4 regions of the Pectobacterium sp. A5351 genome follow, and region 1 is predicted to be linked to each of the others. Evidence: predicted binding sites of a transcription regulator. Region 1 holds the regulator's gene; each other region holds the start of a gene.
What was found. Region 1 encodes PurR, which represses purine synthesis genes. Its sites were predicted from a motif close to CANGCAAACGTTTGCNTG; they were not measured.
Positions count from the first base shown of each region.

Region 2: a site for PurR is predicted at 1,786-1,803, ahead of cvpA (colicin V production protein). Genes of this name have one in related genera too.
Region 3: a site for PurR is predicted at 1,184-1,201, ahead of O1Q74_RS16455 (NCS2 family permease). Genes of this name have one in related genera too.
Region 4: a site for PurR is predicted at 1,418-1,435, ahead of purL (phosphoribosylformylglycinamidine synthase). Genes of this name have one in related genera too.

Region 1 is NZ_CP116477.1:1,910,743-1,913,901, forward strand. It holds gene O1Q74_RS09095 (riboflavin synthase subunit alpha) at 1-43, shown strand, start outside; partial or broken gene O1Q74_RS09100 (cyclopropane-fatty-acyl-phospholipid synthase) at 241-563, opposite strand; gene purR (HTH-type transcriptional repressor PurR) at 769-1,794, opposite strand; gene cydH (cytochrome bd-I oxidase subunit CydH) at 2,172-2,261, shown strand; gene O1Q74_RS09115 (C40 family peptidase) at 2,336-3,159, opposite strand, start outside.
Region 2 is NZ_CP116477.1:1,396,353-1,399,511, forward strand. It holds gene folC (bifunctional tetrahydrofolate synthase/dihydrofolate synthase) at 1-818, shown strand, start outside; gene dedD (cell division protein DedD) at 808-1,560, shown strand; gene cvpA (colicin V production protein) at 1,877-2,377, shown strand; gene purF (amidophosphoribosyltransferase) at 2,399-3,159, shown strand, end outside.
Region 3 is NZ_CP116477.1:3,575,599-3,578,757, reverse strand. It holds gene lpxP (kdo(2)-lipid IV(A) palmitoleoyltransferase) at 1-394, shown strand, start outside; gene O1Q74_RS16460 (hypothetical protein) at 651-1,055, opposite strand; gene O1Q74_RS16455 (NCS2 family permease) at 1,314-2,669, shown strand; gene O1Q74_RS16450 (Na+/H+ antiporter) at 2,948-3,159, shown strand, end outside.
Region 4 is NZ_CP116477.1:1,168,602-1,171,760, forward strand. It holds gene mltF (membrane-bound lytic murein transglycosylase MltF) at 1-1,315, opposite strand, end outside; gene purL (phosphoribosylformylglycinamidine synthase) at 1,532-3,159, shown strand, end outside.

The DNA of each region.
Region 1 (3,159 bases):
GTTGGCCAGCAAGCAGGCAAGCGACCTAAGCAAAGAAGAGTAATTTCTGCGTTATCTGTTCTTGTAAACCGGACGAACAGCCTCGTCCGGTTTTTTCTTTTCTGTCAGCGTGGAACGCGTAATCCTCCGTCGACCCCATCCAGACTGAACACCACTTGCCAGAGCTGGAGGGTTCTTGATCGGAAGGCTCCGGCACAAAGGTTAAGGTAGTAGCTGAACATCCGGCGGGAACGGACAGGGAGCACGTCTACGGGATTGCGGATTCATGATACGGGAGAGGGCGACCCGTGTGAGATCGTGCAGACGGCGGGGCAGTTTCGCCTCCAACCTCGCGAGCAGGACACGATGGGAAAAGATATCCAGTCGTTCACATTCCCACCACCCGTCCATGTAGCTTTCTCCCAGTCCCAGCGATCCTTCACGCAGAACACGCTTAAAAAAGCCGGGATGGGTTACGCGGATGTCAAAAGAACGGGGCCGTTGATGGTGATATCTGCTACATCCAACATGTTCTGCACGATGTGGAACCAGGGCGCGCATTCTTCTGTATAAGGTAACCCCATCATGTCTCCTTAACTTTTTACGTGTAAAAGTATCGTAAAACATACCTGGGCAGCACTTATCGCAGCCGACGTATCGGCTGTCACCAGAGAAAATGAAACGCGGTATTAAATTTAGAACCACTTCAGCCAGCATACAAGAAAATTGGCTGAAGCAGAGAGGAGAACTGGCTGGAATAAAAAAGTTATCTGTATCGTGTCGCCGCGCTTAGCGGCGATAATCGAGGTAAGGGCCGTCTGCCACAGAGCGGCGTTCAATTAACGTCGGATGGACTTCAATGACGTGCGCATCTTCCCGCTTACTGGTAATGCGATCCAGCAACATCGCGAAGGCGGACTGCCCCAGACGCTCTTTCGGCTGATGAATGGTGGTCAGCGCCGGCGTAAAGAAACGCGCGTGGCGCACGTTGTCATAACCGATCACCGAAATATCCTGCGGCACGCGCAGACCCAGTTCGTCTGCCGCGCAGATGGCACCCATCGCCATGATATCGCCACCACAGAATACGGCCGTTGGTCGCTGTTTCTGCGCGAGAATCTGATGCATGGCTTTATAACCGGATTCCGGCTCGAAATCGCCCTGAACTACCCACTCTTCGCGTACGGTGATATCTGCTTCCTTCAACGCTTTTAAAAAGCCGAGGTAGCGCCCGCTGCCGGTGTTGCGTTCCTGAATACCGGGGATGGCACCGATATCCCGATGACCGCGTTCGATCAGGTAGCGGCCTGCCATATAGCCGCCTTCAAAGGCGTTATCGATAATCGTATCGGTAAAATCGCTGTGCATCTGTCCCCAGTCCATCACGACCATCGGGATGCTGCGATAATCTTCCAGCATCGCCAACAACTCAGGTGGATATTCGGCACACATCACCAGGAGACCGTCGACGCGTTTTTGCGCCAGCATGGAGAGATAAGCGCGCTGTTTACCGATGTCGTTATGCGAATTACACAGTACCAGCGTGTAGCCTTTGGCATAGCAGCTATTTTCGACGGCTTCGATGATCTCGGCGAAATAGGGAGCCTCGCTGGATGTGGCCAGCAAACCGATTGATTTAGTGTGATTAACTTTGAGGCTGCGGGCGACGGCGCTGGGCGAATAGTGCAATTCTTTGATTGCCGCCCTGACGGCTGCCTTAGTCTCTTCGGCGACGAAACGTGTTTTATTGATCACGTGCGATACGGTTGTGGTGGAAACACCAGCACGTTTTGCCACATCTTTAATCGTTGCCATCTAAAAATGACTCCTGAACTTACCTGTTACAGACGTAAGTATATTGTTAATCGTTTGCCTACGTTTAAAGTTCTTCTTCTAAGCTAAAAAACAGGATTTCAGAAGGAGAATGCCGAATGTTATACCGAAGGGATCTGGGTTGACGTTTTTCGACCGATACGCAGCGCTTTCATAAACAGCGGATTGTGTCCGATTTATCATGAAAGGGAAAGGGCTAATTTATACTATTAGTGATGCATTGGTCCGAGATTTTTCACTAAAATTATGAAAGAATCGTAATAACCCTATTGTTTGTGGTTTTAACCGCCTGAATGGGTTCGCTGTAAAGGGCAGTTTCCTCTTTCAGATAAAATTTGTTCGTTAATAAGGAGTGATTTATGGATACCGATCTGAAGATGTCTTTGCTGACAACGCTTGGCGCATTGGCGATGATCATTGTGTTCAGTTTTGTTGCGGTGCTGAACTAACCGAACGATGTCTCTGTGTGGTTTTCGGTATTCAGACACGTTTATATTGCATAAAACGTGTCTGAATCTGTTTCTCAACGAATGGTCTGCGGTGTTACCACGCGACGCGCGCCAACGTAGTGCTCCTGCCAATAATCTTCATTCAGCTTGCTGATACGAATATCTGAACCGGTACGAGGCGACTGGATAAATTTTCCTTCTCCCAGATAAACCCCGACGTGATCGGCTGCGCCGCGATTATTGATGCGGAAGAAGACCAGATCGCCACTTTCTAGTTCGCTCTTTTTAATCGGAGCGGCATCACGCAGGTGATACATTTCGTTAGCCGTGCGTGGAATCTGGATCTTAACGACATCTTTGTACGCGTAATAGACCAGTCCGCTACAGTCGAATCCGGTAAAGGGGGATGAGCCGCCCCAGTGGTAAGGCTTGCCTATCTGGCTCATCAACTTATTCATTGCTGTCGTTTTGGCATGCTGATAACGCTTTTTATGCGCCGCGCTCAGCGCCATGCCTTTTTCAGTAGGGGCCGGATTTTTCTCCGTTTTTCCCTTGATCGCCGTTTTCTTCAGCCCGCTTTTGACTCTGGCCTGTGCGGTTGTCTGTTTCTCTTCTTCAGGCTTTAGCTTTTTGAGATTTTTTTTCACTAGCGCGGGTGTGCTGCTTTGCGTCCGTGACGGCTTTTTTTCTGTCGGTTTGTTCGCGCTGCGGGGTTTGGTTTTCGTGTTAGCTACGCTGGGTTCTGGTTTTTTGCTTTTGATCGGTGTCGGTGATTTCGCATTACCTTTTGTTTGACGGCTTTTCTTATTGGTTTCTTCAACAGTGTTTTTCTTTGGCGCAGAATGCGGAGTATGCGGCGCAGCCTGAACGACGTTCAGGGACAGATTGCTGAAAAATA
Region 2 (3,159 bases), 510 kb from region 1:
GGCGGTTGGATGCCACCAACATTGTGGATGCGGATGTCTCCGTGGTGACCAGCATCGCCATCGACCATACCGATTGGTTAGGTAACGATCGGGAAAGCATTGGTCGCGAGAAAGCCGGGATATTCCGGCAGGGTAGACCAGCCGTTGTTGGCGAGCCGGATATGCCGGGAACGATTGCCGACGTTGCCGCGGAGAAAGGGGCGCAGTTGCGCCGTCGTGGTCGCGACTGGGAATATTCAATGCAGCGCGAGACGTGGAGCTGGCAGGATAAACAGCGCGAGCTGTCACGACTGCCGTTACCCAACGTTCCGTTAGCCAATGCCGCAACGGCACTGGCTGCATTGCAGTACTCTTCACTCAACGTGACTGAGGAAGCTATTCGACAAGGCTTGCAGCACGCAGTATTACCCGGTCGTTTTCAGACTGTGCAGGAGTCACCGCGATTGATTCTTGATGTCGCACACAATCCTCATGCAGCAGCGTATTTGGCAAACCGTTTGGCCGGGCTGCCGAAAACCGGAAAAGTGCGGGCTGTCGTTGGCATGCTGTCGGACAAAGACATCGCCGGTACGCTGGCCCACTTAACACCGGTGGTAGATGAATGGTATTGCGCACCGCTGGAAGGGCCGCGTGGCGCAACGGTGCAGCAGATTGCCGAGCACCTGACGCGCAGTCAATCGTTCTCCGATGTTGTTGCCGCCTGGCAGCAGGCGATGTCCGAGGCGACGGAGCAGGATATCGTCATTGTGTGTGGATCTTTTCATACGGTAGCGCATGTGATGGAAGCGCTGGATGAGGAGAAGGCGAATGGCGAGTAAATTTCAGAATCGGCTGGTCGGCACGGTTATTCTGGTCGCGCTGGGCGTGATCGTCTTACCTGGCTTGCTGGACGGTAAGAAGAAGCACTACGAGGACGAGTTTGCGTCGATTCCGCTGATCCCTAAACCGGGTGACAGTAATGAGATGGAATCGCTGCCTGCGCTGAACCCGTCGTTGCCACCGGAAGGGGCGGAGGCGGCGATGCAGAACAATTCGGAAGCCGAAGCCCCTGACGCGAGATCGTCGACAGCTCATTCAACGACAACATCTGAAACCACGACGCAGACGCCGCCATCATCCCATTCTGGCAGTACGTCAGCCATGACGGCCCCGCCAGTGGTGGTTGAGCGTCCACCGGTTCAGACCCCAGCGCCAGTGACGCCAAAGCCTCAGCCAAAACCTGAGGTGAAGCCAGAAGTAAAACCGAAGCCTGAGCCTAAACCGGAACCCAAGCCGGAAGTGAAGCCTGAAACACAGCCGACGCAGCAAGCGCCTGTCGGACAGGCCTACATTGTGCAGCTTGGTGCACTGAAAAATGCAGATAAGGTGAACGAGATTGTCGCCAAATTGCGTCTTTCCGGCTATCGCGCGTATACCGTGCCGTCAACGCCGGTTTCAGGAGAAATTACCCGTATTTACGTGGGGCCAGATGCCTCGAAGCAGAAGCTGGAGTCCTCGTTGGGTGAGCTGAAACAGCTCAGTGGGTTGAGTGGGCAGGTACGTGCGCACGCGGTTCGTTAACGGTCGTTGAATGTGAGAATAACGAGGTAGATGAGTCTGTCGTCGCCACGTAGATAAACAGAAACAGGTCGCGGGGATGAGGCTCATAGGCGTGATGTTTCGCCCCGCACCTGTTTTAAGACGGTTGTTGTTGATTTTGTTGTGCCGACAGTTAATAGACTCAGGCATGGTGTGTTGCTGATTTTTTCGCCTGATTATCTATTGATGAAATCGGCGGAAATACGCTACGCAAACGTTTTCTTTTTCTGTTAGAATGCGCCGCGAACAGGATGACGTAGCGGCTTATCGGTAGCATCGTTCATTATTAGGATAGTTCATGGTTTGGGTTGATTACGTCATTATTGGCATCATCGGATTTTCGGCTCTGGTTAGCCTGATCCGGGGGTTTGTTCGTGAAGCGCTGTCGTTAGTAACTTGGGGATGTGCTTTTTTTGTCGCCAGCCATTACTACGCTTACCTCGCGGTCTACTTCACCCGTTTTGATGATGAGCTGGTGCGTAACGGTATTGCGATTGCCATTCTGTTTGTTGCAACGTTGATTGTGGGGGCTATCGTCAACTATGCGATTAGTTCGCTGGTTGAGCGTACCGGATTATCCGGCACCGATCGCGTTCTGGGCATCTGTTTTGGTGCGCTGCGCGGGGTGCTGATCGTTTCCGCACTGCTATTCTTTCTGGATACTTTCACCGGTTTTTCACAAAGTGATGACTGGAAGCAGTCCCAGTTAATCCCGCAGTTCAGTTATATTATCAGGTGGTTTTTTGACTACCTGCAAAGCACGTCAAGTTTCTTGCCGCAGCATTTACCGCTGCGGTAGCGCTGATGAGGAAAAGACACCATGTGCGGTATTGTCGGTATCGCCGGTTTTACACCGGTCAACCAGTCGATTTATGACGCGTTAACGGTGTTGCAACACCGTGGGCAGGATGCAGCGGGTATTGTAACCATCGATGCCTTTAATTGTTTTCGCCTGCGTAAGGCCAATGGCCTGGTGAAAGATGTGTTTGAAGCGCGGCACATGCAACGCTTACAGGGAAACATGGGGCTTGGTCACGTGCGTTATCCAACCGCGGGCAGTTCCAGCGCCTCGGAAGCACAGCCTTTCTATGTTAACTCTCCTTTCGGTATCACGTTGGCTCACAACGGTAACCTGACTAACGCCCACGAGCTGCGTAAAAAGCTGTTCGAGCAGGAGCGCCGTCACGTTAACACCACGTCTGATTCTGAAATTCTGTTAAATATTTTTGCCAGAGAGTTGGATCGTTTCCAACATTATCCGCTGGAAGCCGATAATATTTTTGCGGCCGTTGCCGCGACGCACCAGCAAATTCGCGGTGCCTATGCCTGTGTCGGCATGATTATCGGTCACGGTATGGTGGCTTTCCGCGATCCTAACGGGATTCGTCCGCTGGTGATTGGTAAGCGCGATCTGGAAGATGGCCGCAGCGAATATATGGTGGCGTCGGAAAGCGTCGCGCTGGATACGCTGGGCTTTGAATTTTTACGCGATGTGGCGCCGGGAGAAGCGATCTACATTACGGAAAAAGGGCAGCTATTTACTCGCCAGTGTGCAGAGAATCCAAAGAGCAACCCGTGCCT
Region 3 (3,159 bases), 1.7 Mb from region 1:
CGACCGTAAAGATCTGCGTGGCATGGTGCAAGCGTTGAAACGCGGTGAAGCGGTATGGTTCGCTCCCGATCAGGACTACGGCCCTAAAGGCAGTGTTTTTGCCCCGTTCTTTGCGGTGAAAAATGCGGCGACGACCAGCGGAACGTACACGCTCAGCCGTCTGGCAAAACCGGCGATGATGACGACAGTGCTGATTCGTAAACCCGATGCCTCTGGCTATCAACTGGTGATTCAGCCCGAATTACAGGATTACCCTTATCACGATGAACAGGCTGCGGCGTGTTATATGAATAAGGTGATTGAGAAAGAAATCATGCGTGCGCCTGAGCAGTATCTCTGGCTGCACCGTCGCTTTAAAACGCGACCAGCGGGGGAAATGTCGCTCTACGCCTGATGGCATAAACACGTATGATATCGGATGGCGCTGTTGCGCCATCACGGTCGGTATGGTGAGCAGAGTTAGTGACGCATCGTGTAAAACAAAAATGGCCACCGGATGGCAGCCATTTTAGGGTGGTTAACGTACTGAGTACGATTAACGGAAGATAGCGTGGGGGTTAACACCGCGATAGGTTTTGCCCAACGCTTTTAATATTTGATTGATTTTGCGGACAACGCGCATCTTTTTTATCCCCACGATTCTTAAATAATTATTGGTTGAAAGTACCAAAGTTGATGTTGATGTTTTCAAACATAGCGATGATTTTGTTCAGCAGTTTCATGGTCATTTCCTCATTGTTAGTTGATTTGTTTTCTGTGATGCTGTTCACGTTTTTAAGAATACTCGTACTGATACGAACGGTCAACTTTTTTGTGATGAAAATCACAAAAAAATGAACGATCAGTTTGTGAGGAATAAACCGCTGTTTTGATTTTCTTCTAAACACCTTTTCTGCTTTTTCTTCATACTGATGCGTTTTCAGCGAGTTGCCTGCTTGAACGCGGTCTGTACTGGCCGAGCGCTGCCTTGTCGGACAGATTAAGTGAGATAGGTAAATTGTCTCGATTAGCAGTTGAAATAAGCGCAGGTGAAGCGGGATAATCACGCGTTTCACATTGCCAGACCCTGTTTTATCCAGCTTGTTTTAATACAGTCTGTTTTGATACAGCAGTGTCTTGATATAGCACCGTTTCTATACATCAATGTCTTGATAAGACAGCGTTTTCCGGTTTTGCACTCAGCGAGTTAATCGTTTGCGTGCGGAGCCATACGGTTCATGGTGCGCCAGTGAAGCTGGTGCGCTTGCGGAGCAAGGCCGCGGGAACCGGTCAAATTGATCGTAAATAATAATGGCATTTCAGGGGATACCACCATGTCAAACACCACTCGTCAGGCAGGCTCGCAGGGCGCGCTTGATGCTTTTTTCAAAATTACACAGCGCGGCAGTAATGTGCGTCAGGAAGTGTTAGCGGGTCTGACGACATTTCTGGCGATGGTTTACTCGGTGATTGTGGTGCCGAGTATGCTGGGCAAGGCCGGCTTCCCGCCTGCGGCCGTGTTTGTGGCAACCTGTCTGGTTGCCGGGCTGGGGTCGCTGCTGATGGGGTTGTGGGCTAATCTGCCGATGGCGATTGGCTGTGCGATTTCACTGACGGCGTTCACCGCGTTCAGTCTGGTGCTGGGGCAACAAATCAGTATTCCCGTGGCGCTGGGAGCGATTTTCCTGATGGGCGTGCTGTTTACCATCATTTCCGTCACAGGCATCCGTTCCTGGATCTTGCGTAACCTGCCGATGGGCGTGGCGCACGGAACGGGGATTGGTATTGGCCTGTTCCTGCTGATTATTGCCGCTAACGGTGTGGGGCTGGTGGTAAAAAACCCGATTGATGGCCTGCCGGTCGCGCTGGGTGATTTCACCTCTTTCCCCGTCATTATGTCTCTGCTGGGGCTGGCGGCGACCATCGGTTTAGAGAAACGTCGCGTACCGGGCGGTATTCTGCTGGTTATCATCGCGATCTCTATTCTGGGACTGATTTTTGACCCGAAGGTAAAATACGCGGGCTTCTTTGCGTTGCCGAGTCTGACGGCGGCTGACGGTTCGTCGCTGATCTTCAGTCTCGATATCATGGGTGCATTGCAGCCGATGGTTCTGCCGAGCGTATTGGCGTTGGTGATGACCGCCGTGTTCGATGCCACCGGTACTATCCGTGCCGTAGCCGGACAGGCGAACCTGCTGGATAAAGACGGGCAAATCATCAACGGTGGTAAAGCGCTGACCGCAGACTCCGTGAGCAGCATTTTCTCCAGCCTGGTCGGGACGTCACCTGCGGCGGTCTACATCGAATCGGCAGCGGGTACGGCGGCTGGTGGTAAAACGGGCTTAACGGCAACCATAGTGGGCGTGTTGTTCCTGCTGCTGCTGTTTGTCTCTCCATTAGCGTATCTGGTGCCTGGTTATGCCACCGCACCCGCGCTGATGTACGTTGGCCTGCTGATGCTGGGCAACGTCTCCAAACTGAACTTTGATGACTTCGTGGACGCAATGTCCGGTCTGGTCTGTGCCGTATTCATCGTACTGACCTGTAACATCGTGACTGGTATCATGCTGGGTTTTGGCGCGCTGGTATTAGGCCGCATTTGTGCTGGCGAATGGCGTAAGCTGAACATCGGAACCGTCATTATCGCTGTCGCGCTGGTGGTGTTCTACTCGGGCGGCTGGGCGCTGTAATCCCTTCCGACAGACCTTCTGGCGCCGCCCAGAAGGTCTGTTATTCCTCGTCTTTCCTTCCTCTTCTCTTCCTTATCGTTTCTCACGCCAAACGCGATTTCATGTGCCCTTTTATTGGCTTTGGGTTGATGTTACTTGTGTGATAATCAATCTTGTTATTAATCTCGATTTCGGCCAAAAACCCATTTTCATACCGAGCTAAATGCGTTAAATATGGAAGGGGTGTTTGCTCGCTAACAGGCAGAATTTTTTGATTTAGGAGTACGTCTAAGGAAAGCATGGAAATATTTTTTACGATTCTTATTTTGACCCTGGTGGTATCCCTGTCCGGGGTAGTTACCCGCATTTTACCTTTTCAAATTCCCCTGCCTTTAATGCAAATTGCGCTTGGTGCCATCCTTGCCTGGCCCCAGTTCGGTTTGCACGTTGATTTCAATCCCGAGCTGTTTATGGTGCTCTTCATTCCGCCGCTGCTGTTTGCCGACGGCTG
Region 4 (3,159 bases), 740 kb from region 1:
TCAGCATTGGCAGGCGCATTTTCACATCGACCCAACTGTCGGGGTTACCTTTCTGTTTTTCAGTCAATTTACGCGCGTCAAGCAGATGGGCGTACCCCATATTGTAAGACGCCAGCGCAAACCAGATTTTTTCATCTTCCGGGATGGTGTCCGGCATTTTCTGCATCATATGCGACATATACTGTGCGCCGCCGCGAATACTTTGCTCAGGGTCGACCCGATCGGTGACGTTCAGGCTTTCTGCGGTGTTGCGCGTGAGCATCATCAGCCCGCGTACGCCGGTCGGTGATGTCGCCTGCGGGTTCCAGTGTGATTCCTGATAGGAGATGGCGGCCAGCAGCTTCCAGTCGATATCGGTGGCGTATTTTTCAAATAGCGGGCGCAGGTCCGGCAGCGTGTCATCAATTGCACTCAGGAACGTAGTGGTATCGACATAGTCAAACTCGCCAACGTGACCGAGATATTTCTCTTCCAGACGTGCGAGCGTGCCGTCTTCGACAATTTGGCTGAAGAAGTCCAGCAGCGCGGCAGACAGGCTGTCATCGTGCGAACGACGCATATACCAGGTGACGGGTTCTTCGTCGCTGAGATCGAAGGCGACGGCGAGCTGCGGGTGAATTCGCTGCATCAAGCCAATGGTGACTGAATCACCCAGCGTGTAGTCCAGCTTGCCGTCGGCAACCTGCTTCAGTAATTCCTGCGTGCTTTGGTCAGAGGCGGATTCCCAACTGAGCTGCGGGTATTTCTCTGCTTTTAGATCGCGCAGCGTGGCCGCGTGCGCGGAGCCGGATGTAACGATGAGCCGACCTTGCAGCTTGTCCAGGGTTTTCGGACGGGGCGATCCAAGACGGTAGACCATCTGTTGTGAAATGGAATAGTAGGTTGGGCCGGTCCGGAAGCGTTCCAGACGTTCATGATTATAAATCAGCCCGGCAGCCAATAGATCGGCGTCGTCACCGTCCAGATCGTCAAACAGTTCGTCAAGATTCTTACGTGACGACACCACCAGCTTGACGCCGAGGTAGTCGGCGAAACGTTTTGCCAGTTCATAATCCAGACCAGTCGGGGATCCGTTGCTCAAGGCATAAGTCAGCGGTGAATTAACCGTGCTGATACGCAACTCACCGCGTGAGAGGATCTGCCTGAGCTGAACATCCTGGCTGCTGCGCCAGGGAATGCTAGGCCATAGCGCTAACGCCAGCAGTAACGTGATAATCCCGATGAAAAAATAATTTAATTTTAAAGGCTTCAAATAGTTATCTCTCGGCGGCCGTGTGGCCAGTCTGTCTGTAACGGCAGTTTTTTTATACGTCATTTCCCAGAGTGGGGGCATTTTGCTTAACAAACCGCCAGTGTGCAACTTTTATTGATTTGGTCACCGATTAATCATTCTCCTGATGCGATGTGAAATTATCGCCACGCAAACGGTTTCGTCCGGGAGAAGGATTCTCTATAATGTGCGCGTTTCCCCCCTGTTGTGCCCAATGGCTGCATCGCAGCCAGTGCATCGAAGACGAGAGAACTTTAGATTATGGAAATACTGCGTGGTTCACCTGCTTTATCGGCTTTTCGTATTAATAAATTGCTGGTCCGCTGCAAAGAGCACGTTTTGCCGGTTAGCGATATCTATGCTGAATACGTACATTTCGCCGATGTCAGCGCCCCGCTGAACACCGATGAACAGGCCAAACTGACACGTTTGCTGAAGTATGGTCCTTCTCTCGCGGAGCACGAGCCGCAAGGCCATCTGTTACTGGTCACGCCGCGTCCCGGCACAATTTCACCGTGGTCTTCCAAAGCCACAGATATCGCCCATAACTGTGGATTAAGCAAAGTGCTGCGTCTGGAACGCGGTCTGGCTTTCTATATTCATGCGCCTACGCTGAGCGATGAGCAGTGGCAGCAACTGGGGGCATTGCTGCATGACCGGATGATGGAAAGCGTATTTAGCGACCTGAAACAGGCCGAAGCGCTGTTCTCCCATCATCAGCCTGCACCTTTCAAACGCATCGAAATTCTGCTGCAAGGGCGTCAGGCGCTGGAAGAAGCGAACGTCCGTCTGGGACTGGCATTAGCGGAAGATGAAATTGATTATCTGCTGGAAGCCTTCACCAAACTGGGCCGCAATCCTAACGATATCGAACTGTATATGTTCGCGCAGGCGAACTCTGAACACTGTCGCCACAAGATTTTTAACGCTGATTGGGTGATCGACGGCGTCGCTCAGCCAAAGTCACTGTTCAAAATGATTAAAAACACCTTTGAACACACGCCCGATCACGTTCTCTCTGCCTATAAAGATAACGCCGCCGTCATGGAAGGTTCTGCTGTCGGCCGTTTCTACACCGATGCCAACGGGCAATATGCTTACCATCAGGAAGATGCACATATCCTGATGAAGGTTGAAACGCATAACCACCCAACCGCGATTTCGCCGTGGCCGGGCGCAGCAACAGGATCCGGTGGTGAAATTCGTGATGAAGGCGCAACAGGCCGTGGCTCCAAGCCGAAAGCGGGTCTGGTGGGCTTCTCCGTATCGAACCTGCGTATTCCTGGCTTTATTCAGCCCTGGGAAGAAGAAGAGTTCGGCAAGCCAGAGCGTATTGTCAGCGCGCTGGATATCATGACTGAAGGCCCTCTGGGCGGCTCGGCATTCAACAACGAATTCGGTCGTCCTGCACTGACGGGCTATTTCCGTACTTATGAAGAGCGCGTCGATAGCCACAATGGCACAGAACTGCGCGGCTACCACAAACCGATCATGCTGGCGGGCGGTATTGGCAACATCCGCGCCGATCACGTCAAGAAAGGTGAAATTAGCGTCGGTGCCAAGCTGATTGTACTGGGCGGGCCGTCCATGAATATCGGTCTGGGCGGCGGGGCAGCCTCTTCTATGGCATCGGGTCAGTCCGATGCGGATCTGGATTTTGCTTCTGTACAGCGTGATAACCCGGAAATGGAACGTCGCTGTCAGGAAGTGATCGACCGCTGCTGGCAATTGGGTGAAGCCAACCCGATCTTATTTATCCATGATGTTGGCGCAGGTGGTCTGTCCAACGCAATGCCAGAGCTGGTGAGCGACGGTGGCCGCGGTGGTCGCTTTGAACTGCGCGATATTCTGAACGATGAACCGGGCATGAGCCCGCTGGAAGTCTGGTG